Linked DNA regions of Desulforamulus hydrothermalis Lam5 = DSM 18033. The protein of the gene in region 2 interacts with the protein of the main gene of each other region in a pairwise test. Links are inferred from orthologs where the notes say so. Each region holds a gene or a part of one and is shown on either strand. Other genes may lie near its edges. The genes, in order: def and rplD.

The links.
Region 1: the proteins of rplD (region 2) and def interact in binary tests that used the Escherichia coli proteins (3 or more experiments, as listed by UniProt). The link is inferred for Desulforamulus hydrothermalis Lam5 = DSM 18033 from one-to-one orthologs.

The regions. Positions count from the first base shown.
Region 1 is NZ_CAOS01000003.1:110,202-126,572, forward strand. The notes cover bases 12,446-15,290. They hold def (peptide deformylase), read right to left. Parts: upstream 14,174-15,290; coding sequence 13,718-14,173; downstream 12,446-13,717. Other genes in these bases: DESHY_RS01730 (DUF116 domain-containing protein), read right to left, coding at 12,446-12,745; fmt (methionyl-tRNA formyltransferase), read right to left, coding at 12,742-13,695; priA (replication restart helicase PriA), read right to left, coding at 14,252-15,290. Also shown: DESHY_RS01670 (adenylate kinase), read right to left, coding at 1-495; DESHY_RS01675 (hypothetical protein), read left to right, coding at 663-899; DESHY_RS14790 (RCKP-type rubredoxin-like domain-containing protein), read right to left, coding at 1,133-1,246; rpe (ribulose-phosphate 3-epimerase), read right to left, coding at 1,303-1,977; rsgA (ribosome small subunit-dependent GTPase A), read right to left, coding at 1,982-2,860; pknB (Stk1 family PASTA domain-containing Ser/Thr kinase), read right to left, coding at 2,888-4,759; DESHY_RS01695 (peptidoglycan D,D-transpeptidase FtsI family protein), read right to left, coding at 4,773-6,203; DESHY_RS01700 (FtsW/RodA/SpoVE family cell cycle protein), read right to left, coding at 6,193-7,512; DESHY_RS01705 (Stp1/IreP family PP2C-type Ser/Thr phosphatase), read right to left, coding at 7,534-8,250; DESHY_RS01710 (FHA domain-containing protein), read right to left, coding at 8,228-8,719; DESHY_RS01715 (FhaA domain-containing protein), read right to left, coding at 8,721-9,509; dual-specificity RNA methyltransferase RlmN, read right to left, coding at 9,511-10,575; 16S rRNA (cytosine(967)-C(5))-methyltransferase RsmB, read right to left, coding at 10,578-11,939; more of DESHY_RS01730, read right to left, coding at 11,936-12,445; more of priA, read right to left, coding at 15,291-16,371. UniProt on the Escherichia coli protein: Removes the formyl group from the N-terminal Met of newly synthesized proteins. Requires at least a dipeptide for an efficient rate of reaction. N-terminal L-methionine is a prerequisite for activity but the enzyme has broad specificity at other positions.
Region 2 is NZ_CAOS01000007.1:42,599-56,326, forward strand. The notes cover bases 2,217-5,178. They hold rplD (50S ribosomal protein L4), read left to right. Parts: upstream 2,217-3,368; coding sequence 3,369-3,989; downstream 3,990-5,178. Other genes in these bases: rpsJ (30S ribosomal protein S10), read left to right, coding at 2,315-2,623; rplC (50S ribosomal protein L3), read left to right, coding at 2,706-3,335; rplW (50S ribosomal protein L23), read left to right, coding at 3,989-4,276; rplB (50S ribosomal protein L2), read left to right, coding at 4,291-5,115. Also shown: fusA (elongation factor G), read left to right, coding at 1-915; tuf (elongation factor Tu), read left to right, coding at 961-2,163; rpsS (30S ribosomal protein S19), read left to right, coding at 5,186-5,464; rplV (50S ribosomal protein L22), read left to right, coding at 5,485-5,826; rpsC (30S ribosomal protein S3), read left to right, coding at 5,831-6,496; rplP (50S ribosomal protein L16), read left to right, coding at 6,500-6,934; rpmC (50S ribosomal protein L29), read left to right, coding at 6,924-7,121; rpsQ (30S ribosomal protein S17), read left to right, coding at 7,163-7,432; rplN (50S ribosomal protein L14), read left to right, coding at 7,472-7,840; rplX (50S ribosomal protein L24), read left to right, coding at 7,934-8,254; rplE (50S ribosomal protein L5), read left to right, coding at 8,282-8,827; DESHY_RS04880 (type Z 30S ribosomal protein S14), read left to right, coding at 8,851-9,036; rpsH (30S ribosomal protein S8), read left to right, coding at 9,058-9,456; rplF (50S ribosomal protein L6), read left to right, coding at 9,481-10,029; rplR (50S ribosomal protein L18), read left to right, coding at 10,048-10,416; rpsE (30S ribosomal protein S5), read left to right, coding at 10,447-10,947; and 5 more genes.

The DNA.
Region 1 (16,371 bases), on a different replicon or contig from region 2:
TTCGTTATCGTCCGAGCGCTGGTACAGCTCACCGCCGCAGGTGTTGCATTTGCCTTCTTCTTTGGGAGGATTAAAAAGAACGTGATAGGAAGCGCCACAGCCTTTGCAAACCCGACGGCCAGTTAAGCGGGCCATTAATTTTTCCAGGGGTACTTCAATATTAATTACGCCGTCTAACTTAATGCCCATGTCCTGCAGGGTAGCATCCAGGGCGGCCGCCTGCTCAACAGTGCGAGGGAAGCCGTCCAACAGGAAACCTTGTTGGCAATCCGGCTGGGACAAGCGATCTTTAACCATACCAATTACTACTTCGTCAGGTACCAAGGCACCTTTATCCATGTATTCCTTGGCTTTTTTGCCCATTTCGGTACCTTCCTTAATTGCTGCCCGGAACATGTCGCCGGTGGAAATGTGGGTAATGTTTAATTCCTTAACCAATACTTCTGCCTGGGTGCCTTTGCCGGCGCCGGGGGGGCCCATGATTAATAAATTCACAACTATCCCTCCTGAATTAATTAATAAGCTCGTGCCTAATGATATTGTATATTATATCACAAACCGGTCAATATGAATTAGCAAGAAAAAACAAAAAATGTTTCCATTGGAAAGCGCCACACTTAAGTTTATAATAAAGAAAAATATGATGAAAGGAATGTAAAACCATGACTGTCAATGTTGACAAGTTTGTTCAGGAGCACCAGGAGGAAATTATCGCCCTGGTTAACAACAGTTTAAACCGGGCCGGTGATATAGTGGCCAAAAAGGTGCAATCAGGTGAACTGGGTGCCACTCTGCAAGATGTTTTGCCGGTCATGCTGTATGAGATATTACTCACAAATACCGTGGCAACCCTGCGGCTGGTGGCAGACATGCTGAATAACAGCACCGGACTAAACTAAAAGTTTTATCATTATCCTGACGGCATTAAGCAGTTAAACCCGGGGGCGTATCTGACAGCCGGTCATACTGCTGACGTAAACAGTTTTTAACCTGCCGGTGATGGCAGTATATTTTGTAACGGTGCAAAATAAAAAACATCCCGTTTCACTATAAGAGTGGACGGGATGCTTGTTTTTGGTGTTATATTGCTGTAGAAGTCGGGTGGCAGAACCGGAAACGACTTTGGGAAAAGCTACTTGGTTTCTTCTTTGGCAAAATCTTCTTTGGTAGCCCCGCAGGCACATTTCTGGGGACGGCAGCGGCCTTCTTTGGTGGCACCGCATTTTTGACATTTCCATACAGCCATTTATCTCAGCCTCCTTTTACTATAGAGTTTTTTGGGATCCGGTCATAAGCCGGCCGCTAACAGATAGCTGCTGTGGCTTGTTCGGCTGCCCGGCGGATATCATGTACCGCTTGCGCAGGATCAGGCGCCCCGAAAACGGCCGAACCGGCCACCAATACCCGGGCGCCCGCCCGGGCTACCAGAGGAGCTGTCTCGGCATTGATGCCGCCGTCCACTTCAATTTCAGCGGTCAATCCGTTTTGCTTGATTAAGCGGGAAAGTTCATCGATTTTAGGCAGTACCTGGGGAATAAATTTTTGCCCGCCAAAGCCGGGATTAACCGTCATTAATAAAACCAGATCCAGCAAAGGTAAGATGTATTGTATAACATTTAAAGGCGTATGGGGATTTAATGCAACCCCGACTTTCGCCCCGGTTTCCTTAATTTGCGTGACACAACGGTGCAGATGGGTGCAGGCTTCGGCATGAATACAGATTAAATCGGCCCCCGCTTGTACAAAGTCGTCAATATATCGTTCGGGTTGTTCAATCATCAAGTGAACATCAAAGAACATTTTGCTGTGCGGCCGCAGTGCTTTGACAAGCAATGGTCCCAAGGTAATGTTCGGAACAAAATGACCGTCCATCACATCAATATGAAGGTACTCGGCACCGGCTTGTTCAACCTTTTGCACAGATTGGGCAAGATGAGCAAAATCTGCTGATAAAATTGACGGTGCGATTTTAAGCATATTATTAGTATCTCCTCTCCTGCTGCAAAACTTCCTCTAAAAACATTAGGTAATGTTGGTACCGGGTCTGATTGATCAATCCCTGCGCTACGGCTGTTTTAACGGCACAATGGGGTTCGTGGCAATGCAGGCAGCCTTTAAATTTGCACTCTGCCGCACAGGCAGCAAATTCCGGAAAACAATATCCCAGCTCTTCCCTTTCCATGTCAGGCAAATCCAAACTGGAAAAACCCGGAGTATCCGCTACAAAACCACCGTTCGTAAGTGGCAACAATTCAACGTGACGGGTGGTATGTTTACCTCTTCTCAACTTATAGCTGATCTCGCCGGTTTTTAACTGCAAACCCGGCTGCACGGCATTTAGCAGGCTGGACTTTCCTACTCCGGAAGGGCCTGCCAGTACGGAAGTTTTGCCCGCCAGCAATTGACGCAGGTCATCAATACCTTCATTGTTTTGGGTGCTGGTAATAACCGTCGGATAACCTATTTTGCGGTACAACCTGAGCCACTCGTGATCACGTCGGCCGCTCAACAGGTCTGCTTTATTTAAGCATACCACCGGAGCCACACCGGCATGCTCGGCTAAAACCAAAAACCGGTCCAGCAGAGCCAAGTTTGGCTCCGGGTCCTGGACGGCAAAAACAATCACCGCCTGGTCTATATTGGCCACCGGGGGGCGAAAAAGTTCTGTTTTGCGAGGCAGCACTTCATCGATGCGTCCGGTGTTACCTCTCACGGGTGTTACCCTGACACGGTCTCCCACCAAAGCAGCGGCACCTTTTGCCAAACGAAATTTGCCCCGCAAGGTACACTGCCAAATTTCCGCGCCCTTTTGGACATAATAAAATCCACCGTAGGCCCTAATTAAAACCCCTTCAAACACGCAATTACCCTCTCCTTGACCAGGACATCAGATTTCCTTCTCATCCACCAAATTTCCGTCTATATACACCCTTACTTTGGCCTTGCCATAAACCCGTATACTCCTTGAGATCTGATCTCCCGGCTGCTGGGTACTGATGTAAGGGTAGTATTTGCCCCTGACGTCTTCGGTTTCTATCTTAACTTCGTGGGTTTGTCCGTCGTCCGGCACAGTAATGCGTACGGTTACCTCCCGGGCGGTTGGTCCGGGGCCTTTGCTCAGAATTAGATTAACCTTAGTGCCCTCTGCCACCTCTTCTCCGGCGCCGGGCTGATGAGCAATAATTTGGCCGCTTAAATAATCTAAACTTTCCGCCTGGCTGATTACATCGCCCAGTTCCAGCCCTGCTTTATTTAATTCCGTGCGGGCGGCTTCCTGGGTCAAACCCACCAGATTGGGTACCTTTTGCACCGCCGGTTGCGGGCCCTTGCTGATAAACAATTTGATGCGACTGCCTCGCGGCGCTTGAGTATTGCCTGCAGGTTCCTGGGCAGCAATTTTATCAGCCGGTATATCATTGCTGAATACAGGTTGCGGTGTATCTACCTGGAATCCTTCGTTCTCCAGCAGTAACCGGGCTTCATCAAAATACCGGCCGGTGACGTCCGGTACTTTTACCAGATCCGGTCCTTTACTAACCACCAGCAGGATGGTGCGGGTTACTTTAATCTTATCATGGGCTTTCGGATCCTGGAGGATTACTACTCCTTTCTCTGCGTTTGCGTCAAACCGCTCGTTAACAGTTATATTATTAAATCCTCTCTCTTTAAGAATCCTCTCGGCATCCTCCCGTTTAATCCCCACCACCGGCGGCACTTCCGCCTCGGCCACATTGAGGTAACTGTTCAAGGCAAACAGCAGGCCGCCTGTTAACAGCACAACCAGCAACCCCAACACCCCCCAGGCGGCAGGTTTTAATCCTTTACGTTTGTTCCGGGTATGGGTAAGTGCCGCAGATCTGGCTTTGGCTTCTTCTTTAATTAGGTTGGGGCCGGGCAATACCCTGGTGTGCTCGTCTTCTTGGTCATAAAGCGCCATGTTTCTGGTTTCTTCGCTGATGGAAACCAAATCCTCAGCCAAGGCCCGGGCACTTTTGTGCCGTCGCTCGGGCAATTTATCCATCGCCCGCAGCACCACCAGTTCCAGGTCTTCCGGTACGCCCGGGTTAATTTCCCGCAGGGATAAGGGCTGTTCTTGAATATGCTTTAAAGCTACGCCAATTGCACCGTCCCCCTGGTAAGGCACCTGGCCGGTGAGCATTTCATACAGTACCACGCCCAGGGCATAAATATCGGATTTCGGACCGGCCGGTTCCCCCCTGGCTTGCTCCGGGGAAATATAGTGCACTGAACCGACAATGGTATCGGTATGAGTCAGGGTGGAAGCGCTGGCTTGGGCAATGCCAAAATCTGTCAGTTTGGCCCGGCCGCTTTTAGTTATTAAAATATTATGGGGTTTTACATCCCTGTGAATTATATTGTTTTCATGGGCGTGTTCCAGGGCCTCGGCAATTTGCCGTCCCAGTTGGATAACCCTGGCAGGGGACAAGGGGCCTGCCCGGCGGATTAATTCTTTCAGGCTTTCCCCGTCCACATATTCCATCACCAGATAATGACTGCCGTTTTCCTGTCCGACATCATATATACTGACAATATTGGGGTGGGACAAACTGGCCACCGCCTGGGCTTCCCGTCGGAAGCGCCGTACAAAGTCCTGGTCGCTGGCATACTCCGGCCTGAGAACTTTAACGGTAACCAAACGGTTAAGGAAGGTATCTTTTCCTTTCCAAACCAGCGCCATACCCCCGCCGCCCAATTGTTCCAATATTTCATAACGGTTACCCAGAAGTTTGCCTATCATCACTGTCTCACTCCTATAAGTTCTCGCTTCTCAAATACGCTGCCATTACTTCTCTGGCGATGGGAGCCGCCACACGACTGCCGGAACCGGACTTTTCCACAATTACAGCCACTACTACTCTGGGTTGATTGGCAGGCGCAAAGCCGACAAACCAGGCATGGGGCAAACTGTGAGGCTGCCGGACGGTTTTGGTCTCGGCGGTGCCTGTTTTCCCAGCTACCTCCACCCCCGGGATAGCCGCCGGGGAAGCGGTACCCCATTTAACGGCAGCTATCATCCCTTGCTTAATTATCTCAGTCACCGTTGGATCGGCGGCAGTCTGCCAGACACTGCTTGCGGTAACCCGCAGCACTTGACCGTCCGCCCTGCGAACTTCTTTTACCAGGTAAGGCTTCATAATTACACCGTGGTTGGCAATGGCTGCTCCCGCCAGCGCCATATGCAACGGGCTGATTAAGGTATCCCCCTGACCAAAGGAGGTTTCCGCCAGCTGGCTCCGGCTGCGTCGCTCAGGGACAGCCAGAGTACCGGGACGTACCGGTATCCCTAAATCGGGATCTTGATTAAGACCAAATCTCTTAAAAGTATCGCTGAGTCCCTGCCAACCCATTTTTACTCCTGCCGTGGCAAAGTAGGTGTTGCAAGAAACAGCCATTGCTTTAATAAAATCTACCGTGCCGTGAGCCCGGTTGTCGGCTATCCGGTTGCCGTCTACCGTCACATAGCCGGGACAATCAACGGTTGAGGACGCTTGAGCAGTTGCCCGGGCCAAGATGCCTGCCCCGGTAATGATTTTAAAGGCCGACCCGGGGGGATAGGCCCCTTGGGTCGCGCGGTTAAGCAGGGGGGCGTTTTCCTCATCAAGGTTTAAGCCCTGCCACACACCGGGCCGGTCAATGGCATTGCTGTCAAAGGCCGGTGAACTGACCATGGCCAGTACTGCACCGGTTTGCGGATCCAGTGCCACCACCGCCCCCCGCCTGCCCTTTAAGGCCTGCCAGGCTGTTCTTTGCAAAGCAGCGTCCAGGGTCAGCACCAGATCATGCCCCCGGGGGCGGCGGTTTAATACTTTATCCAACAGGTTATTCAAAGTGTCTGCCTCGGTAAGGCCCAATAATTCCTTACTGTAGGAAGCCTCCAAACCGGCGGCGCCATATCTCTCAGAAACATAACCCACCACGTGGGCAAAGGGAGAAATATGGTTTTCTGTTAAATAAATCCTTTTTCCCCGCTCCCCTAACCATTTTGTTTCCGCCAGTACAACACCCTGCCGATCATAGACGGTGCCTCTGATTATACCGGCTTCTCTGGCTGCCAAACGGCGGTTTTGCGGGTGTACAGCCAGCTCCTGACCTTGCTGCAAAACCAGGTAGCTTAAATATAAAATCAGCAAAATAAAGTTACACAGCAAAAAGTAACCCAGATTTCTAATATTATGCTGCATGGTTACGGTTTACCTCGTGGGAAATATTAAGGAGCAAGCCCAGCAACACAAAGTTGGCCACCAGGGAACTGCCGCCGTAACTGATAAAGGGCAGCGTTACCCCGGTCATGGGCAGCAGCTTAATCACTCCTGCAATAATAATAAAGGTTTGCAGCCCCATGAGGGCCGTTAAGCCAACGGCTGTCAAGGCAGCAAAATCATGGCGGGCCGCCAGGGCAATCAGCAGGCCGCGGTAAATAAAGCACATATAAAGCAGCAGTACTGCACAGCCGCCCAGCAGCCCCAATTCCTCCACAATGGCGGAGAAAATAAAATCTGTATGTACGGCAGGAATTAATTCAGGCAATCCTTGCCCCAGGCCGCTGCCGGCAATCCCGCCCGATCCCAGTGCAAACAATGATTGAATAATTTGATACCCTTTCCCCTCCAGAAAAGGCCAGGGATTTAACCATATTTCCACCCTTGATCTCACATGGTCAAAAATATGATAAGCTGCGGTTCCTCCCAGGAAAAATAAAGCTAATCCTATGCCCACATAAAACATGCGGGCGGTAGCAACATATACCATAGCCAGAAAGGTGCAAAAATAAATCAGTGCAGTTCCCAGATCCTTTTGGAAGACCAGTATTAGCAGGGAAATCCCCCACATCACCACCAGGGGACCATACTCGCGGACGCCCGGTATGCTGATGCCAAAAATTTGTTGCTGGCCCGCCGATAAAATTCTCCTGTTTTCTGCTAGAAAACCCGCCAAAAACAAAACCAATAATATTTTAACAAATTCTGAGGGCTGAATTTGTAATATGCCAAGATTTAACCAGCTGCGGGCACCATACTGTTCCTGGCCGAAAAAGATAGGCAGTACCAACAGCAGTACACCGACAGCAGCATAAATATACTTGTAATCAGCCAACCAGTCCGGTTTCCTGAACATGGTGGTCAGGATGACCAGCACCAGTAAACCAATTAATAACCAGGCAAACTGCCTCTCGGCATACTGGGGACGCAAACGAAACAGAAAGATTAAACCCAGGGCAGTTAAGCCGGCTGTAATAGGCAATAAATAAGGATCACAGCAAAATCCGGCCAGCCGCCAATACACACTGATCAGCCAAAAACCAACCATAGTACCGACACTTAGCAAGATAACAAACCACCAGAAGGGTAACTGTTTACCGCCGGCCAGTGACAACTGATAAACCTGCCGCAGCTCCGGGTCCCCTAAATAAAGGGTAACCAGCCCTACAGCCAGATAAGCGGCAATGTAATACAACAAGGTTCGTTCTTCTTTACGCAGGTTGGCTGTCAAATGGCTGTACACCTCCGAAGGTTACTCCATTTCGACCAGAATCATAGTAATATTATCATGCCCTCCCCGTGCCAGGGCAGTATCCAATAAAAGCTTAACCGCAAGGTCTAAATCTTTTTGAGCCAGAATGGTTGATTTTATTTCTTCGGGCCGCATGTGGTTAACCAGGCCGTCAGTGCATAATAATATTTTGTCTCCGGGCTGCAGCCGACGGTTGTAAAAATCAAAGGTAACGGCCGGCGCAGTTCCCATGGCCCGTGTTAAAACATTACGCTGGGGATGACAGAGGGCCTGTTCTTCGGTAATACCGCCATGGCGGAGCATTTCCCCGACCAGGGAATGGTCGTCCGTAAGCTGGATAATGTCATCATCCCTTACCAGGTAAGCCCGTGAGTCGCCAATATGGGCAATAAACAGTTGGTATTCCTGAAAGAGGCCGGCGGTAACGGTTGTGCCCATGCCGCGGTATGCCTCAAATTCACTGGACAGCCGAAAAATCCTTTGATTAGCTTCCTGTAAAATACGCTGGATAGAGGCTTGGATATCTTTCGTTGTCTTTAATGCTTGTCGCAAATTTTCCGCCAGGTAATTAAGGGCCGTGCTGCTGGCAATTTCTCCTGCCTTGTGCCCTCCCATGCCATCAGCCACAGCAAACAGGCCAATATCCGGGCAGGCGCACAGACTGTCTTCATTGCCGGCTCTCACCCGTCCGACATCAGTAATTTGACTCCATTTCATACGCCCACCTCACAAATCGAAAAATAACTTCACCAATTCTAATACGGTCTCCGTTGGCCAGTACAGTAGGTTTTGTCAGCGGCATTTCATTAAGATAAGTGCTGTTTAAACTGCCTAAATCTTCTAACCAATACTGACCCTGTTGATAAAAAATACGGGCATGTTCATGGGAAGCATGCGGACCGCTGAAAATAATATGATTACCCGCTCCCCGCCCCAGCCTGGTTACGTCGCCCAGGGGATAGGTGTCACCGGGCCGGATTTCTTGATCAGCGGAGGTCACCACCTGTAAAACCGCACCGTCGCCCCCGCAAACCGCCGGACAGGAAGGCACGCGTTCCACCGGCTGCCGGTTTTCCCGGGCATTCTCCCGCAGACGGTCGAACATGCTGACAGTTAAGCGAAAAATAAATAAATATAGTAAAATTAAAAAGATGGTTCTTAAGACGGTTATGGCCAGTGACAGCACTTTAAATCTCCTTAAAAATAAGAACTGTATTACCCACCGTAATGACGTCGCCGGTAGTTAATTCTGTTTTATCTACAGGCAAACCGTTCACATAGGTTCCGTTGGTACTGTTGAGATCGGTCAGCCAAAAACGGCCGCCTGTTTTTTCTATTTGGGCATGCCTTCTGGACACGCTGCTGTCTGCCAGAACAATGTCGCAGGTATCACGGCGGCCAATGCTGGTGCGGTAATCGGTCAAGGGAAATTCTTTGCCGGCATCCTTTCCTTCCTCAACCACTAAAACCGCCGAATATTTTGGCTTGACATCAAATAAAGGAGCAGTGTCCGATAAAGGCCTGTAATCTATAGTATCCTGATTATCCGTCGGCAGAGTTGCAGGGGGGGTACCGGCATGGTCTGCCACCTGTCCTGTATCCGGCACACCAAATTTACTTTCTATCACAATATCCCCTGCTGCCACCTTTTCCCCCTCGGCAAAAGTAATACGAGGCCGTCCAACCAGGGTAAACTTTTTTTCCGACGCTTTTTGTACCAGGTAGTCTGCCAGTTCTTCCGACAACAGGGCAGCCATAGGGAAGATCGCTTGATAATCCGCTGTATGCAGTTTTACGGTATATTCATTGGGTACGTAGACATGGGAAACACTAACCCGCCGTTTATCCCGCATCGCCCGGGCCAACTTTTTGGCTATGTCCGTGGGCTGTACCCGGGCATCAGCACTGAACTTATCTTTAAAAAAACCTTCAATGTACTTTTCCAAACTGCTTTCCAGCCCCGCGAACAGTCGCACGTCAGTCACCTCCCGGCTTTTGCTTTTCATACCGGCGTCTTAATTGGCCGCAGGCGGCATCAATATCACCGCCCATTTCCCTTCGGACGGTAACATGCAAGCCTCCTCGGCTTAAAATAGCACGAAACCTTTCGGTTTGGGCCGGCGAAGACCGCTGAAAGCCCCGTTCCTGCACCGGGTTGGCTGGAATTAAGTTAATATGACACAGCAACCCTTTTACCAGAGAGATCAGTTGCCTTGCATGTTCTTCCCGGTCATTGACGCCGGCCAGCAAAGCATATTCAAAAGTAATCCGCCGTCCGGTCAGGTTTACATAATCATGGCAGGCCTCAATTAACTGCGCTAATTTATAGCGGCGGTTAATCGGTACCAGTTGATCCCGTAAAGCGTCATTGGGTGCGTGCAGTGAAACCGCCAGCGTGAGCGGCAGTTTTTTTCGAGCCAGTTCCCGCATACGGGGTACCAAACCGCAGGTAGAGAGCGTGATATGGCGGAAACCGATATTAAGGCCGTATGGGGCATTGATATTGGCTAAAAATTTTAATACATTGTCGTAATTATCTAAAGGTTCTCCGGTGCCCATGATGACTATGTGGCTGACCCTCAGCCCGCTGTCCTGCTGAATGCCCAATACCTGATCATATATTTCGGCCGGGCTCAGGTTGCGCACCAAGCCGCCCAGGGTTGAGGCACAAAACAAACAACCCATGCGGCAACCTACTTGAGTGGAAACGCAGACAGCATTGCCGTAACTATGTTTCATTAAAACACTTTCCACCGCATGCCCGTCCGTCAGGGTAAACAGATATTTTACGGTGTCGCCGTCGGCTGATTGCCGGCGAACTGCCATTTGAGGGGAACTTAGCCAGGCCAGCTCAGCCAGCTTGCTTCTTAATTCTTTGGACAGGTTGGTCATTTCGCTAAAACCGGTTATCCCTTTAGCAAAAATCCAACGGCAGATTTGCTCCGCCCGGAAAGGCTTTTCGCCTAATTGGCTGAGAAGTTGCTGCAGCTCGGTCAGGTTTAAATCCTTTAAATTAACTTTGGAGTTGCTATTTCTACACATTTTTACTCAAATCCTTTTTTTCTCAAGCGAGCCAGGAAAAACCCGTCCATGCCGTGGACATGCGGCAGTAATTGCAAATATCCCCTGGCAGCGGTTGCTTCCCGGTCTAAACCCGGCGGCAGGAACTGTCTTAGGTCACCCAGGCTGAACTCCGGATGGTTCGCTAAAAAGTCCTCCACGACCCCCAGGTTTTCTTCATGGGAGATGGTGCAAGTGCTGTAAACCAGCACCCCGCCGGGGCGCAAGCATTTGCTCGCAGATGTCAAAATCTCCTTCTGCAGCTTAACTATACCCGGCAGCTGGCAGGGGTCTTTGCGCCAGCGGGCGTCCGGTCGTCTCCTTAATACGCCCAGACCGGAACAAGGGGCATCCACCAACACATAATCAGCCCAGCCTTGATATTCCTGATGGATGTCCCGGGCATCCGCCACTTTGGTTTGAATGGAGTTAATACCCAGGCGCCGGCAATTGTCATTTATTAAATCCAGTTTATGGGCGTATAAATCAAAAGCTAAAATCTGACCCGAATCACCCATTAACTGAGCCAGGTGGGTTGTCTTGCCGCCCGGTGCTGCCGCCACATCAATTACCCGGGCTCCCGAAGCCGGATTTAAGACATGCGCCACCAACATGGAACTTTCATCCTGCACCTGAAATAAGCCTTCCCGGAATGTTGTCAGCGATCGGTAAGATAAAAAACCGCTTAAATTTAATCCTTCCGGAGCGTAGGCAGTAACAGTTGCCTTAACCCCTTCATCCTGCAGGCGCGCCTGCAGTTCCTGCCGCGAAATTTTTAAAGTATTGGTGCGCACCGTATTGGGAGCCGGACTGTTGTTGGCCTGACACAGGGCAATGGTGGCTGAAAAACCAAACTCTTTTAACCACCGTTCCACCAGCCAGGTGGGATGAGAATATTTAAGAGCTATAAAATCTACCGGGTCTTGCTCGGGATCAGGAAAATCCAAATTATCCCGTTGTCTTACCACATTGCGCAACACCCCGTTAACAAAATTGGCTGCACCGGCATGGCCGTATTTTTTAGCCAGGTTGACAGATTCGTTACAGGCTGCAGAATCGGGTATCCTGGGCATAAACATAATTTGATAAGTCCCCATGCGCAGAATGTTGCGAATCCAAACGGTTTGCGAAGCCAAGGGCTGCTTTAAAAAATGGGCCAGTATCCAGTCAATGGTATTTAAATGTCGCAATACCCCATAAACTAATTCTGTGGCAAAAGCCCGGTCCAATTTGCCGGGCTGATATTGTTCAAGCACCTTATTGAGAGCAAGGTTAGCGTAAGCACCTTCTTCTTCCACTGCTTTGCCAACCAGCAGAGCCAGCTCCCGGGCGGTGATATTTTTCAATTTTTCATCCCTTCCTCATACCTGTCAGTGGTGCAGCCCAAAAAGAATTCAACAGCCCGGCTGACGCCGGCAATATTAACCGAAGTATTAAAACAGGGTCCATAGGGGCGATCATTTAACACGCCCAGCACCGGTATTGGGCTGCAGTCCTGAATACCGCTGGCCAGGTCCCTTTCACAGGCAACCGCCACAATGGCCCTGGGCCGGTACTCTTTAACAAATTTACGGGCCAGGGTGCCACCGGTGGCTACCCCTACTCGGATACCGTATTTATCACGCAGCATCAGCAGATCAGCCACTTTACATTTGCCGCACCGCCGACAGTTATTGATATCGTGGGTCACCTTGTGGGGACAATGGCTCTCTTGCAGGCAGTGGGGCGCCAGCAAAAGAATTTGCTCCGGGCGCAAAGCCTGCTGATTGGTGCGTACCAGCTCATTATTAACTTCAATAAAAGAATTTTTTATTTTATCTGTATCTATTTTAAAAAGACGCCCCAGCCCGATGGCAAAGGGAAACAGCGCTGACATGGCAACGCGCATCAAAGGCTGCAGCGGTCTGATGGTTTGCGCCAGCCAGATGGTTAGAACTATGCCGCCGATGCCGAAACCTACCGCTAAAATGGCCAGAATAACCAAACCAACCACCGCGATTAAAATTACCTGATGCAGCAATGTCGTAGGGTGATAAAGCAGGTACCAGACGGTTCCCGCCAGCAACCCTACCACCAGCAGGCTGGCCACCAGCAACCCTAAGAACAGTCTTTTGCGAACCTGTGGCGCCTGCATTTGACCGGGAGTAATCATGACCGGAACATTCCTCCCCCACCCAAAACCGTACCGGGAGCAATAGGTTTTCCCCGCAGGAAATCTTCAGCCGCCATTTTTTTACTGCCCTGCAATTGCAATTCAGAGATTAATAGGTGTCCACGACCGGTTTGTACTAGTATGCCTGAAGAACCGGCTTCTAAAACAGTACCCGGCTGCGCGGCGACAGTTTCTGACGAAATCTCCCGCGTCCGCCAAATCTTTAATATTTTGTCTTCCCAGGTGGTATAGGTGCCCGGCCAGGGATTCATGCCCCTGACCTGGTTATGGATGTCTCTGGCCGGCCTATCCCAGTGTATCAGTTCATGTTCTTTTTGCAGCATGGGGGCATAGGTGGCTTGGCTGTGATCCTGGGGTGTCCTGGGCGCCAAACCTTGTTCCAGTAAATCAATGGTTTTTACCAACAGTTCGGCCCCAACCAGGGCCAATTGATCATGCAGCATCCCCACTGTATCATCCGGTCCGATAATCACTTTTTGCTTTAAAATCATATCGCCGGTGTCCATGCCTTGATCCATAAACATGGTGGTAACACCGGTTTCCGTTTCCCCGTTAATGACAGCCCAATGGATAGGAGCAGCACCCCGGTAACGGGGCAACAAAGAAGCATGCAGGTTAATGCAGCCCCGGGGGGGCAGCGCAAGGACGGCCGGCGGCAGAATTTTGCCGTAAGCCACCACCACCAGACAGTCCGGCCGGAGTTCTTGCAAGTTTTGTACAAACTCCTGGGTTCGGATGCTGTCCGGCTGCAGTACCGGCAAATGATTGGCCAGTGCCAGCTGTTTTACCGGCGGCGGTTGCAATTGCTTACCCCTGCCCTTAGGTTTGTCCGGCTGCGTCACCACAGCCACCACCTGCTTGCCGGCAGCCAGCAAAGCCCGCAGGGAGTATGCAGCAAAATCCGGTGTACCCATAAAAACAATGCGCATAAAACTGTCTCCTCTGGCTGATTTATTCTGCTTTACGCAGGTTGCTGGCTTTGTCTACAAAAATAATGCCCTCCAGGTGATCAATTTCATGTTGCAAGGCACGGGCCATAAAGCCTTTTGCTTGGTAAACCACCTCTTTGCCTTGGCGGTTTAATCCCTTGACAATTAATTTATCCGCCCTGGCCACCTCACCAATCATACCCGGTACCGAAAGGCAACCTTCCGTATCCACCGCCTGGCCGGATGCTTCCACTATTTCCGGGTTGATTAACTCTACCAACCCCTCACCTACGTCCACCACGATAACACGCTTAGAAACTCCTATTTGGGGTGCGGCCAAACCGACTCCTTTGGCTGCGTACATGGTGTCGGCCATGTTGTCCAGTAGTTTTAAAATATGGGGCGTTACTTCTTTAACCGGCTTCGCCTTTTCCCGCAGCACCGGATCACCGATTTCTACAATTTGATAAACAGCCATTATCTGGTCCTCCTGTTCTTAAGCAAACCTTTTTATTATGAAGTATCTTTGGGAGCCCTTTTTAATTCCGCCGGCAGGCTATAAGTTAAGCGGGTCTACATCGATGCTCACGGCTACTTGCTTATATCGGGTGCCGGCTTGTTCCAATACGGCAGCTGCCAAGCGGCGAATATCCCGGCTGGCCATGCCTTTAAGAATCAGCTGCCAGCGGTAACGGTTCTTAATGCGGGGAATGCCCGCCGGGGCAGGGCCCAGTATTTCCCAGTCCCGGACCGCCAAATTTCTGCCTGCCTCAGCTAAACGTTCCTGCCAGTATTGGGCAGCTGCCATAACATCACCTTCATTAAGGCCGGTAAACAGTATCTTGATTAAATAGCTGAAGGGCGGGTATCGCAGCGAGCGGCGCACCGCCATTTCTTTGTGGTAAAATCCCAGGTAGTCATGGTTTTGTGCCGTAATAATGCTGAAATGTCCGGGATCATAGGTTTGAATAATTACTTCGCCCGGTTTGCTGCCCCGGCCGGCCCGGCCGGCCACCTGGGTAAGTAATTGAAAAGTTCTCTCGGCAGCACGGAAATCCGGCATATGCAGGGTAATATCCGCACTGATCACACCAACTAAGGTTACCTGGTGAATATCCAGCCCTTTGGCTATCATCTGGGTACCGATCAACACCTGGGCGTCCCCGTGTGCAAACTCATGCAGCAACTGCCGGTGGGATCCCTTACGGGCGGTAGTATCAGCATCCATACGCAAGACCCGGCAGTCTGGGAAAAGTCGTTTCACTTCTTCTTCCACCCGCTGGGTACCCACGCCGAAACTCCGTATGGTTTGCCCGCCGCAGCAAGGGCAAATACCGGGCGCCCGGGCAGCATGACCGCAATAATGGCATTTTAGCCAGCCGTCACTGTGCAACGTGTAAGAAATCTCACAGCGGGGACATTTCATAACCCCGCCGCACTGCCGGCAGATCACCACTGTGGCCAGTCCCCGGCGGTTAAGAAATAAGATGCTTTTTTCTCCCTTGGCCAATCGCCCGGCCAGGGCGTTTTGTAAAGCAACGCTAAAAATGCTTGTGTTGCCTGCGGCCAGTTCCTTGCGCAGATCAATTATATGTACTTTGGGCAGTTCCCTTTGATCCACACGTTTGGTCATGGTAATTAAGCCGTAAGGACCGCCTGGCCTGGCCCTGCAATAGCTCTCCAAGGCCGGGGTAGCACTGCCCAGCACCACCACTGCTTTGTTTTGGGCAGCCCTTTGCAGCGCTACCTCACGGGCATGGTACTTAGGGCTTTCTTCCTGTTTATAAGAATGTTCATGTTCTTCGTCGATGATAATTAACCCCAAATCAGGCACCGGAGCAAAAATTGCCGAACGAGCACCTAACACTACCGCAGCCTGGCCTGCACGAATACGCGCCTTTTCGGCATATCTTTCCCCCTGGGACAGGGCACTATGTAGCAGGGCCACCTGTTGGCCAAAGCGAGCCCGAAATCTTTCAACCATCTGGGGCGTTAATGAGATTTCCGGCACCAGCACAATGACCTGCCGCCTCATGTTTAAGGTTTCGTCAATCAGCCGCAGATATACTTCTGTTTTACCGCTGCCGGTGACACCATGCAACAGCCAAGCGGAGGGGCCGGCTGCCCGGAGGGCTTGCCGCAGTTGGCTGACAGCCAATTCCTGCTCAGCAGTTAGTGGGGGTATAGCCGCGCGGGGCATCGCCTCATGTCCGCCCGCCTGCACAGCTGCCGCCTCCTTGAGGAGGCCTTTAGCCAGCAGTGCATTAACAACTGCTGCCGATACCCCTGCCTTCGCCGCCAGTTGGCTTTTGGTTAAACCGGGACAAGCCCGGGCCGCTTCCAGGGTTATTTTTTGCTTGGGGGCCCTGGCTAAAACGGCCTGGTTAAACTGCCCGTCTGCCACCACCAGCCCGTTTTCCTGCCTGGCCTGACTGCTGCCAACCGGCGAACCGGCTATACACTGTAGCGCGTCACCCAGGCTGCACAGGTAGCGCTGCACCATCCAACACGCCGTTTCATATAAATCATCATTTAAAAAGGGGGCCTGTTCCAGCACCCTTTTTATGTCTTTTACTTTCTGTAAATGCGGCGGCCGGCTAAACCCAACTACAAACCCTTGCACCAGGCGGCCGGCAAAAGGCACCTCAACCCGGCTGAACTTTTTCAGCTCACTCT
Region 2 (13,728 bases):
TGTGACGAAAAGCATCCCATTATTCTTGAATCCATGGAATTCCCTGATCCGGTTATTTCCGTGGCCATTGAACCAAAAACCAAAGCTGACCAGGACAAAATGGGTGTTGCCTTAACCAAACTGTCCGAAGAGGATCCTACCTTCAGGGTAAGCACCAATGAAGAAACCGGTCAGACAATCATCTCCGGCATGGGCGAGTTGCACCTGGAAATTATCGTGGATCGACTGATGCGCGAATTTAAGGTGCAGGCCAATGTGGGAAGGCCCCAAGTGGCTTATAAAGAAACCATTCGTAAAGCCGTTAAGGCAGAAGGTAAGTTTGTGCGTCAGTCCGGCGGTAAAGGCCAGTACGGTCATGTGTGGATCGAACTGGAGCCGATGGAGCCGGGTGGCCCGGGCTACGAGTTTGTTAATAAAATTGTCGGCGGCGTAGTACCCAAAGAGTACATTCCTGCCGTAGATGCCGGTATCAAAGAAGCTATGGAAAACGGTATTTTGGCCGGCTACCCCATGGTTGATATCCGGGCTACCATCTATGACGGGTCTTACCACGAGGTGGACTCCTCGGAAATGGCCTTTAAGATTGCCGGCTCGATGGCCTTTAAAAACGGAGCCGAAAAAGCTAACCCGGTATTGCTGGAACCCATCTTTAAAGTTGAAGTGGTGGTTCCGGAAGAGTACATGGGAGATGTTATCGGCGATTTGAACAGCCGCCGCGGCCGTATTGAAGAAATGGGTCAGCGGGGTAACGCACGGGTTGTCACCGCTTACGTCCCCCTGGCAGAAATGTTTGGCTATGCCACGGACCTGCGCTCCAAAACCCAGGGTCGTGGCACCTACACCATGCAGCACGACCACTATGAAGAAGTTCCCAAAAATATTGCCGAAGGCATTATCGCTAAGCGAAAAGGATAAGCAGAAAGATTCTTTCGCGTGTGAGCAAGGAGGAAAGTAATAACCATGGCTAAGGCTAAATTTGAACGTACCAAACCCCACGTAAACATTGGTACCATCGGTCACGTTGACCACGGCAAAACCACCCTTACCGCCGCCATTACCGTAGTTCTGTCTACCACCGGCGGCGCCCAAGTTAAGCGTTACGACGAAATTGACAACGCTCCCGAAGAGCGTGAACGCGGTATTACCATTAACACCGCCCACGTAGAATACGAAACCGGCAATCGTCACTATGCTCACGTTGACTGCCCGGGTCACGCTGACTATGTTAAAAACATGATTACCGGTGCGGCCCAGATGGACGGCGCCATCCTGGTTGTATCCGCCGCTGACGGTCCGATGCCGCAAACCCGTGAGCACATCCTGCTGTCCCGTCAGGTAGGCGTACCCTACATTGTGGTATTCCTGAACAAAGCTGACATGGTAGACGATCCCGAACTGCTTGAGCTGGTGGACATGGAAGTGCGCGAACTGCTGAACTCCTATGAATTCCCCGGCGACGACACTCCCATTATTGCCGGTTCCGGCCTGAAAGCCCTGGAGTGCGGCTGCGGCAAGCGTGAGTGCGAATGGTGCGGCAAGATCTGGGAGCTGATGGATGCAGTAGACTCCTACATTCCCACCCCTGAGCGGGATGTTGATAAGCCCTTCCTGATGCCGGTAGAAGACGTGTTCTCCATTACCGGCCGTGGTACTGTGGCTACCGGTCGTGTTGAGCGCGGCCAAGTAAAAGTACAGGATGAAGTGGAAATCGTCGGTCTTAACGACAAGCCCCGCAAGACCGTAGTAACCGGCGTAGAAATGTTCCGCAAGCTGTTAGACTTTGCGCAAGCCGGTGACAACATCGGTTGCCTGCTGCGCGGTGTTGACCGTAAAGAAATCGAGCGTGGCCAAGTGCTGGCAAAACCCGGCAGCATTAAGCCCCACACCAAGTACGAAGCAGAGGTATACGTCCTGACCAAAGAAGAGGGCGGCCGTCACACCCCCTTCTTTAACGGCTACCGTCCTCAGTTCTACTTCCGTACCACCGACGTAACCGGTGTGGTACAACTGCCGGAAGGCGTAGAAATGGTCATGCCCGGGGACAACATCAAGATGAAGGTGGACCTGATCACCCCCATCGCTATTGAGGAAGGCCTGCGCTTTGCTATCCGTGAAGGCGGCCGTACTGTAGGCGCCGGCGTAGTAACCGCCATCCGCGAGTAATTTTAGCCGGTCGTGGAACCGGCCCGGCGGGCGGCCAGTCCGCAGGAAACGCCGGGCTTCCGGTCGACTAGCGATGAAGTGGAAGGTTGCTCGCCTTGTGAGGTAATTTTCACGGAGCAGTCCGCAAATCGGACGAAGGGAGAAAGAAAGTATGAAAAGCCAAAAAATAAGAATCAGGCTGAAAGCCTTTGATCATCAAATGCTTGACCAGTCCGCCGGCAAAATTGTTGAAACGGCCAAGCGGACCGGTGCTCAGGTGGCAGGTCCGGTACCTCTGCCCACCGAAAGAAGTGTTTACACCATTTTGCGTTCCCCCCACGTAAATAAAGACTCCCGGGAACAGTTTGAAATGCGTGTGCACAAACGCTTAATCGATATCCTGGAGCCCACTCCCAAGACGGTTGACGCTCTGATGCGCCTGGATCTGCCTGCTGGCGTGGATATTGAAATAAAGCTGTAATCTGACCCCGAGAGTGTATGTTAGAAGCCCTGGGGGGACCCACGGGCTTCTAACCTCTGACTATAACAGGAGGTGTTTTGTCATGCCAAAAGGTATTCTTGGCAAAAAAGTGGGCATGACCCAAATTTTTAACGAAGCAGGTGTGGCCATCCCGGTAACTGTTGTAGAAGCCGGCCCCTGCCTGGTGGTACAGAAAAAAACTCCCGAGAATGACGGATATGCAGCCGTTCAGTTGGGCTTTGGCGAAAAACGCGAAAACCTGATCAACAAACCCATCAAGGGCCATCTGGCCAAGGCCGGCGTGCGTCCGGTGCGTTTTCTGCGGGAAATCAAGGTAGAAAACCTTGAAGAATATCAAGTAGGTCAAGAAATCAAAGCGGACATCTTTGCCGCCGGGGAAAAGGTGGACGTTGTAGGAACTTCCAAAGGACGCGGTTTTGCCGGCGGCATTAAACGCCATAACTTCCACCGCGGACCAATGGCCCATGGTTCAAAATATCACCGTCGGCCCGGTTCCTCCGCAGCCAAAGGCCCTGCCCGAACCTTTAAAGGCAGAAAGCTGCCCGGCCACTATGGTGTTGAACGGGTAACCGTACAAAACCTGGAAGTTGTTAAGGTGGATGCCGAACGCAACTTGCTGGCCATTAAAGGTGCAGTACCCGGCCCAAGGGGCGGCCTGTTACTGATTAAAAACAGCGTCAAGGCCAAGTAGCGGTGGCGCAGCGAAAGGAGGACTGTGAATCCAATGCCTAAAGTAGCTTTATATAACGTCAACGGCGAACAGGTGGGCGAAGTGGAGCTGAAGGACGAAGTGTTCGGCATCGAGCCCCACGAATCCGTCCTGCATGATGCCGTAACCATGCAGCTTGCCAACCAGCGTCAAGGTACCCATGATACCAAAACCAGAGCAGAGGTCAGCGGCGGCGGACGCAAGCCTTGGCGCCAAAAGGGCACCGGCCGTGCCAGAGTAGGTTCCATCAGATCTCCTCTTTGGCGTAAAGGCGGCACCATTTTCGGACCCCATCCGCGTGATTACTCTTTCTCCTTGCCCAAGAAAGTACGCCGGCTGGCTCTGAAATCCGCGCTTTCCAGCAAAGTTAAAAGCAATAACATTATTGTATTGGATGCCCTTACCATAGATGCTCCCAAAACCAAAGAAATGGTGCGCATCCTGAACAACCTGAACGCTAACAAGGCGCTGGTTGTAACAGCCGAGCGGGATGTTAATGTGGAAAAATCCGCTCGCAACATTGCCGGGGTAAAACCCTTAAAAGCTGAAGGCGTTAATGTTTATGACCTGTTAAAGTACACCAAACTGGTTATTACCAAGGACGCCGTGGCTAAGATCGAGGAGGTGCTGGCGTAATGAAAAATCCGCGCGACATCCTCATCAAGCCGGTGGTTACCGAAAAAAGTACCCGTTTATTAGCCGATAACAAATACACCTTTATTGTTGATTTGAAAGCTAATAAGACCGAAATTAAACAGGCTGTTGAGGATATCTTCAAGGTCAAGGTGGAAAAGGTTAACACCATGCGGGTGAAGGGCAAACTTAAGCGTGTGCGCCAATTCATCGGCAGAACACCTGAACGCAAAAAAGCCATTGTTACCTTGCGAGAAGGCGACAAGATCGAGATCTTTGAAGGACTGTAAGGAGGGAAGCCCAGGTGGCAGTAAAATCTTATAAACCTACCTCACCTGGCCGCCGGTTTGTTACCGTCCCCGACTTTAGCGAGATCACCAAGACCAAACCTGAAAAATCTCTGCTGGAGCCTCTTAAAAAGAACGGAGGACGCAACGCCCAGGGCCGCATTACCGTACGGCACCAGGGTGGTGGCCACAAGCGGATGTACCGCATTATTGATTTTAAGCGCAACAAAGACGGTATTCCGGCTAAAGTTGCAGCTATTGAATACGATCCTAACCGTTCCGCCCGCATTGCCCTGCTGCACTATGTGGACGGTGAAAAGCGCTATATTATTGCTCCCGTAGGCCTGGAAGTTGGCATGACCGTTGAATCGGGCCCCAATGCAGACATTAAAGTGGGTAACTGCCTGCCCCTGCGCAACATTCCGGTGGGCACCATGGTACACAACGTTGAACTGTACCCGGGGGCCGGCGGCCAACTGGTTCGCTCTGCCGGTGCTGCTGCCCAGTTAATGGCGAAAGAAGGCAAGTATGCTAACCTGCGCCTGCCTTCCGGCGAAATGCGGCTGGTGCTGCAGGAGTGCCGCGCCACTGTCGGCCAGGTTGGCAACCTGGAACACGAAAACATTACCATTGGTAAAGCCGGTCGGGCCCGTCACCTGGGTATCAGACCCACAGTACGCGGTAAAGTTATGAACCCGGTTGATCACCCCCACGGCGGTGGTGAAGGACGTAACCCCATCGGCCGTCAACCCTCTACTCCTTGGGGTAAACTGGCAATGGGCGTTAAGACCCGCGGTAAGAAAAAGAGCGATCGCCTGATAGTTAAACGCCGCAGTAAATAAAGGCATGGGGTCGTTGTACGCCCGGCCCCGTGAATTTGGAACATGAGCATGATCCGGAAGGAGGTTCATAATGGCTCGTTCTCTTAAAAAAGGACCGTTTATTGACGATCACCTGTTAAAAAAAATTGAGCAGATGAATGAGAAGGGTGAAAAAAAGGTTATCAAAACCTGGTCCCGCCGTTCCACCATCTTCCCGCAGATGATTGGCCATACCATTGCAGTATATGACGGCCGTAAGCATATTCCGGTATATATTACAGAAGATATGGTTGGACACAAACTGGGTGAATTTGCACCTACCCGTACCTACAGAGGACACGCCGGCGAGCGTTCCACTGGTGTTAAGTAACCATAAGAGGGGGCTAAACGATGGAAGCGAGAGCAGTCGCCAAATTTATCCGCGTATCCCCGCGTAAGGCCCGCATGGTAGTAGATTTGATTCGGGGCAAAAAGTTAAACGAGGCCTTGGCCATCCTGCGCTACACCCCGAACAAAGCTGCCGCTGCCGTTACCAAGGTAGTCAAGTCTGCTGCTGCTAACGCGGAACATAACTATGACATGGATAAAGATGAATTGGTCATTACCAAAATTTATGTAGACCAGGGTCCCAGCCTGAAGCGTATGATGCCCAGAGCCATGGGCCGTGCGGATATTATTAAAAGAAGAACCAGCCACATTACAGTTGTGGTTTCGGACAAAAAGGAGGGATAATTGCGTGGGTCAGAAGGTTAACCCAAAGGGTTTGCGGATTGGCATAATCAAAGACTGGGAAGGTAAATGGTTTGCTGATAAGCGCAATTACTCCAATTTGCTGATTGAAGACGTTAAGATTCGTCAGTTTATCAAAGGCAAGCTTTACCAGGCCGGTATTTCTAAAACACAAATTGAGCGGGCGGCTAACCGGGTTAAGATTTCTATTCATACCGCTAAACCGGGCATTGTAATTGGTCGTGGCGGTGCTGAAGTGGAAGCTCTTAGAAAAGAGCTGGAAAAAATGACCGGCAAGCAAGTTCATGTTAACATTGTAGAAATTAAAAATCCGGAAGTTGATGCCCAACTGGTGGCTGAAAACATTGCTGCACAACTGGAGAAACGGGTGGCATTCCGCCGGGCCATGAAGCAAACCGTTCAAAGATCCCTCAGAATGGGCGCCAAGGGCATTAAAATTGCCTGCAGCGGTCGCTTGGCCGGCGCCGAAATTGCGCGTACCGAATGGTACAGCGAGGGAAAAGTACCCCTGCATACCCTGCGTGCAGATATAGACTATGGGTTTGCCGAAGCCAATACAACCTACGGTAAAATTGGCGTTAAAGTATGGATTTACAAAGGAGAAGTTTTACCGGAAGCGAAGAAAACCGCAGCCGGTCAAGGAGGCGAGTAACCGATGCTTATTCCGAAAAGGGTTAAGTACCGCAAGCAGCACCGTCCCCGTGGCAACGGCGGTGTTACTAAAGGCGGTAGAGAAGTAAGCTTCGGCGAATACGGGATCCAGGCCCTGGAAGCAGGTTGGATTACTAACCGTCAAATCGAAGCTGCTCGTATTGCCATGACCCGTTATATCAAACGTGGTGGTAAAGTATGGATTCGCATTTTCCCGGATAAGCCCATCACCCAAAAACCGGCTGAAACCCGCATGGGTTCCGGTAAGGGTGCTCCGGAGCACTGGGTGGCTATAGTTAAGCCGGGCCGGATTATGTTTGAGGTTGCCGGGGTTCCCGAAGCAACTGCCCGTGAAGCCATGCGCTTGGCTATGCACAAGCTGCCTGTTAAATGCAAGTTCGTAAAACGTGGGGAAGTAGGTGAAGCCAATGAAAGCTAAGGAAATCAGAGATCTTACTGATGCCGAATTGGCTAAGAAGATAGATGACTCCAAAGACGAGCTCTTCAAGTTAAGATTTCAATTGGCAACCGGACAATTGGATAACCCCATGAAGATTAAAGAATGCAAGCGGAAAATTGCTCGTTTAAAAACTGTACAAACCGAGAGAAAACTTGGCATTCGCTAAGCCGGTAACCGGTAATTGTCATCGACCAGGAAGGAGGTACGATGGTGGAGCAAGGGCGTAATATGCGTAAGGTTCGCCAGGGCAGAGTGGTAAGCGATAAAATGGAAAAAACTGTTGTGGTAGCAGTTGAGGATCGTGTGCGCCACCCGCTGTACAACCGCACCATTCGTAAAACAAAGAAATTTAAAGCCCATGATGAAGAAAACAGCTGCCGCATTGGCGATATTGTTCGTATCATGGAAACCCGCCCGCTGTCCAAGGATAAGCGCTGGCGTGTTGTTGAAATCCTGGAACGGGCAGAACAACTGTAAGGTTTTGGCCGATACCGGGTACGAAGGGAGGTTTATGCCGTGATTCAAGTGCAAACCATTTTAAAAGCTGCAGATAACACCGGGGCTCGCAAGTTAATGTGCATCCGTGTGCTGGGCGGATCCCTGCGTCGTTATGCCAGCGTTGGCGATATTATCATAGCTTCCGTTAAAGAAGCTACACCCGGCGGCGTTGTTAAAAAAGGTGATGTGGTTAAGTGCGTAGTTGTCCGCACCAACAAAGAAGTACGCCGGCCGGACGGCTCATACATCAAGTTTGATGAAAACGCAGCCGTTATTATTAAAGACGATAAAACCCCCAGGGGTACACGTATTTTTGGACCTGTGGCCCGGGAACTGCGTGAAAAAGACTTTATGAAAATCGTTTCCCTGGCACCTGAAGTTATCTAGTGGCTTAAAGCAAGAGGTAAGAGTGGTAGGAGAGAAAATCGATCCAACCTCTGTCTTCCACCTCTCACCTCAAACAGGAGGTGTATGAACGACATGCCGAAAGTTCACGTTCGCAAGGGCGATACTGTACTTGTCATCACCGGTAAAGATGCCGGCAAGAAGGGTAAAGTAGTATCCGTTGAACCGGCTAAAAGCCGCGTGATTGTCGAAGGCATTAACATTGTCAAGCGTCACATGAAGGCCACTCCCCAGATGCCCCAGGGCGGCATTGTGGAAAAAGAGGCCCCCATCCATAGCTCCAACGTTATGCTGTATTGCTCTAAATGCAACAAACCCACCAGAATTAAGAAAAAGATTCTGGATAACGGCAACAAAGAGCGGGTTTGCAAGCATTGCGGGGAAAGTCTCAGCTAACAAGGGCGCCGGAAAGGAGGAGAACACGTGGCAAGGCTGAAGGAAAAATATCAAAAGGAAGTTGTACCTGCTTTAATGCAGAAATTTGGCTACAAGAATATTATGCAGGTACCTAAAATAGAAAAAGTTGTTGTTAACATTGGTCTGGGTGAAGCTATTCAAAACAGCAAAGCCGTTGACGCAGCCGTCGGCGACTTGATGGCTATTACCGGCCAGCGCCCCATCACCACCAAAGCCAAAAAGTCCATCGCTGCCTTTAAACTCCGTGCAGGCATGACCATTGGCGCTAAAGTTACCCTGCGTGGTGAACGGATGTATGAATTTGTTGATAAGCTGTTCAACATTGCCTTACCCCGGGTAAGAGATTTCCGCGGCGTTACCGACAAATCTTTTGACGGTCGCGGCAACTACACCCTGGGCCTTAAGGAACAGCTTATTTTCCCGGAAATTGAATATGATAAAATTGACAAAGTGCGTGGTATGGATATTACATTCGTAACCACTGCCAAAACCGACGAAGAAGCCAGAGAGCTGCTGAGACTGATGGGCATGCCCTTTGTTAAAGCTAGCTAACTTCCGGTAAAGGAGGGTGTTCGATGGCCAAAAAATCCATGATCGAAAAATCAAAAAGACCACCGAAATTCGCAGTGCGTGCCCATAATCGTTGCAAACTGTGTGGTCGCCCCCATGCCTATATGAGAAAATTTGGCATTTGCCGTATTTGCTTCCGTGAACTTTCCTACCGTGGAGAGATTCCTGGAGTTAAGAAAGCCAGCTGGTAATCAGGAAGGAGGTTGCATCACATGGTCATGACTGATCCCATTGCGGATTTCCTCACCAGAATTCGCAATGCTAATACTGTTTACCATGATAAAGTAGAAGCCCCGGCCTCCAACGTTAAAAAGGCTATTGCGGAAATTTTAAAGCAAGAGGGCTATATTAAAGACTACGAAACTATTGATGATGGTAAACAAGGTGTCATCAGAATTTATCTGAAATATGGCAGCAACAAGCAGCGCGTCATCAGCGGCTTGAAAAGAATTTCCAAGCCCGGTCTGCGGGTATATGCGAAAAAAGATCAAATTCCCAAAGTATTGGGCGGCCTGGGTATTGCAATTGTTTCTACATCAAAAGGAATCATGACCGACAAACAAGCGCGTCAAGCCGGTCTGGGCGGCGAGGTTGTTTGCTACGTCTGGTAGCGTTCGTAACAGGAGGTGTGATTGATGTCCAGGATTGGTAAAAAACCCATTCCGGTGCCCCAGGGTGTAGACGTTCAGATTGACGGCAATGTAGTCAGAGTTAAAGGCCCCATAGGTCAACTGGAGCGGGAATTCCACCGGGATATGATTATTAAGCTGGAAGAAGGCAACCTGGTGGTAGAACGCCCCAGTGATGCGAAGAATCACCGGTCTCTGCATGGTTTAACCCGCACCCTGTTAAGCAATATGGTAGAAGGCGTAACCAAAGGTTTTCAGCGCAATCTGGAACTGGTTGGTGTCGGCTACCGTGCTGCCAAGCAAGGGAATAAGCTGGTGTTAACCATTGGTTATTCTCACCCGGTGGAAATTGAACCCCCGGCAGGAATTGAAATTGAAGTTCCGGCTCCTACCAAGATTTCTGTTAAAGGGGCCGATAAACAAGCAGTGGGCCAACTGGCAGCCAATATTCGTGCTGTGCGTGAGCCCGAACCTTATAAAGGCAAGGGGATTAAATACGAAGGCGAAGTTATCCGCCGTAAGGCAGGTAAAGCCGGCGGTAAAGGTAAGAAATAGGGAAGGAGTTGAACTCGGTTGCTTACCAAAATTGACCGTAAAGCGATACGTGCAAAACGTCGTCGCAGAGTACGGAATAAAATTGTGGGCACAGCGGCAAGACCTCGTCTTAATGTGTTCCGCAGCTTGAACAATATTTATGCCCAACTCATCAATGATGAAACTGGCGTGACAGTGATTGCTGCTTCAACCCTATCGCCGGAATTAAAAGGTCAGCTGAAAAGCGGCGGCAATATTGAGGCTGCCAAAGCTGTCGGAAACTTAATCGGTAAAAAGGCCCTGGAGAAAGGCATTAAGCAGGTTGTATTTGACCGGGCCGGCTATATTTATCACGGCCGGGTCAAAGCTCTGGCAGAAGGTGCCAGAGAAGCAGGGCTGGACTTCTAGTCTTAAGACAAAGGAGGGAAGCAACGACTCATGGCAAGAATTGACGCCAGCAAGTTGGAACTAACCGAGAAGGTTGTGTATATAAACCGTGTAGCCAAAGTTGTAAAGGGCGGCCGGCGCTTTAGCTTTTCCGCCCTGGTAGTGGTCGGCGACGGCAACGGCCATGTGGGAGCCGGCTTAGGGAAGGCGGCAGAAGTTCCCGAAGCCATCCGCAAGGGTGTTGAAGATGCCAAGAAAAATCTGATTAAAGTGCCCTTACATGGCACAACCATTACGCACGAAGTAGTGGGCCATTTTGGCGCCGGCAAAGTTTTAATGAAGCCTGCCGCCAAAGGTACCGGAGTTATTGCCGGCGGCCCTGTGCGGGCAATTTTGGAACTGGCCGGGATTCGGGATATTTTAACCAAATCCCTGGGCTCCAACAATGCCAACAACATGGTTAACGCTACTATGGACGGTCTTAAAAAACTTAAGACCCCTGAAGAAGTAGCCCGCTTACGTGGCAAAACAGTGGAAGAATTGTTAGGTTAGGGGGACGGACAATGGCCAAGCTGAAAATCACACTGGTACGCAGTCTTATCGGCAGGCCGGAGGCACAGCGGAAAATTGTCCGCGCCCTTGGCTTGGGTAAGACCAATAGTGTAGTGGAAAAAAGTGATTCTCCCGCCATCAGGGGAATGATCAATAAAGTTGCTCACCTGGTTAAGGTTGAGGAAGCCTAAAGGAGGTGTACCGGTTGAATCTCCACGAATTAAGACCAGCCCCCGGAGCGAGAAGAAAAGCAACCCGCAAGGGCCAGGGTATCGGTTCCGGTTTAGGTAAAACCGCCGGCAGAGGACATAAAGGTCAAAAGGCAAGATCCGGCGGCGGTGTACGCCCTGGTTTTGAAGGCGGTCAAATGCCTTTGCAGCGCCGGTTCCCTAAACGGGGCTTCACCAATATCTTTAAAAAGAAAATCACTGCCATTAATGTGGATGCCCTCAATGTGTTTGAATCCGGCACAGAGGTAACCCCTGAGAAATTACTGGAAGCAGGTGTGATCAAGAAAATCGGCGACGGTGTAAAAATTCTGGGTGACGGCAACCTGGAAAAAGCTTTAACCGTGAAGGTGCACGCCTTTAGCCAAACGGCTGCTGAAAAGATAGCAGCTGCCGGCGGAAAAGCCGAGGTGATCTAAGGTTGTTAGATAACCTGAAAACCGCTTTTAAACTGGACGAACTGCGCAGCAAGCTGCTGTTTACCTTAGCCATGCTGTTCTTGTTCCGGGTGGGCGCCCACATCCCGGTGCCCGGCATTAACCCGGCTGCTTTTGCAGATCTGCTGACCAAGGGACAATTGCTGGGTTTCTTTGATGTCATTTCCGGGGGTGCCTTTAAAAATGCCAGTATTTTTGCCATGAGCATTACCCCCTACATTAACGCCTCTATTATTATGCAGCTGTTAACGGTGGTAATACCGCACCTGGAAAGGTTGGCCAAGGAAGGCGAGGAAGGACGCAAGAAAATCACCCAGTACACCCGCTATTTTACGGCCGTACTGGCCTTTATCCAGGCCATCGGTATGTCGGTGGCGCTTAAAGGGGCACTGGTTAATCCCACCGTATTAAACTACCTGCTGGTGGCTATCACATTTACAGCAGGGACGGTATTACTGATGTGGATTGGCGAGCAGATTACCGAAAAAGGCATTGGCAACGGTATTTCCCTGTTGATTTTTGCAGGTATTGTATCCCGTATTCCGGCAGCCCTTGTGAGCATCGGCCAGTATCTGCAGGCCGGCACAATTAACATCCTGAGCGTTCTGGTTCTGGTTGTTATCGGCGCCCTGGTGATTGCTGCGGTTGTGGCTGTGCAGGAAGGCCAGCGCCGTATCCCTGTACAATACGCCAAGCGTGTTGTGGGGCGTCGGGTTTACGGCGGTCAAACTTCTCACCTGCCCTTAAAAGTGAACCAGGCCGGCGTGATCCCCATCATCTTTGCCTCGTCACTTTTAATGTTCCCGGGTCAGATTGCTTCCTGGTTTGCCGGCAATGCCGTAGCAGACTGGTACCTCAAGTGGTTTGCCTGGGGGGGCGTACTGAACAGCATTCTTTATGCCATGCTGATCATTGGCTTCACATATTTCTACACAGCGGTGATTATGAACCCGCTGGATATGGCGGAAAACATTAAAAAGTATGGTGGCTTTATTCCCGGTCTGCGTCCGGGCCGTTCTACCGCCGAATATATCAGTAAAATCATGAGCAGGATTACACTGGCGGGCGCTGTTTTCCTGGCTGTTATCGCCATCCTGCCCAACATCATACTTACCTTAACCCGGATTCCCAACGTATACTTTGGCGGCACCGCTCTCTTAATCGTGGTGGGTGTTGCTTTAGATACGATGAAGCAGATTGAGTCGCACCTGCTGATGCGGAGTTACCAGGGATTCCTGAAGTAGCAGGTGGGATTCTATGATTACCATTAAGAATGAGCGAGAGTTAAACTACATGCGGGATGCAGGGCGGGTGGTGGCGCAAACCTTTGTCGAAATTAAGGACATGGTAAAGCCCGGCGTTACCACCAAAGAACTTGATTTAAAGGCTGAAGATTTTATTATCAGCAAGGGTGCTAAACCGGCTTTTAAAGGGTACGGCGGTTTCCCGGCAACCTTGTGCACCTCGGTTAATGAACAGGTGGTGCACGGCATCCCCGGTTTAAGAAAACTGGAAAATGGGGATATTATTAGCATTGACTGTGGTGCGGTAATTAACGGTTTTGTCGGCGACAGCGCCATTACCCTCCCGGTTGGCGAAATCAGCCAGCAAGCCTGGGATTTATTAAAAGTCACCGAGCAATCCCTGTATGCCGGCATTGCTCAAGCAGTGGAGGGGAACCGCCTGACAGATGTATCCCATGCCATCCAGCAATGGGTGGAAAAGCATAATATGTCAGTTGTTCGGGATTATGTAGGGCACGGTATCGGATCTAAAATACATGAAGACCCTCAGATACCCAATTTTGGACCTCCCGGCCGGGGCCCCCGGCTGAAAAAAGGCATGACGTTAGCCATTGAGCCAATGGTTAACCTGGGCACCTTTGAGGTGCGCACGCTGCCGGACAACTGGACGGTTGTGACACTGGACGGTAAGTTGTCGGCCCACTTTGAACACACAATAGCCATAACCGATGATACACCAGAAATTCTTACAAAGATTTAAGTGGCCAGGAACACAGAGAGGTGTTGAAAGTGCAAGGTTTGGTTGGTGAAGTGAGGCCCGGGCAGCTGGTAAGTTCGACCCAGGGGCGTGACGCAGGAAGGTACTACCTGGTT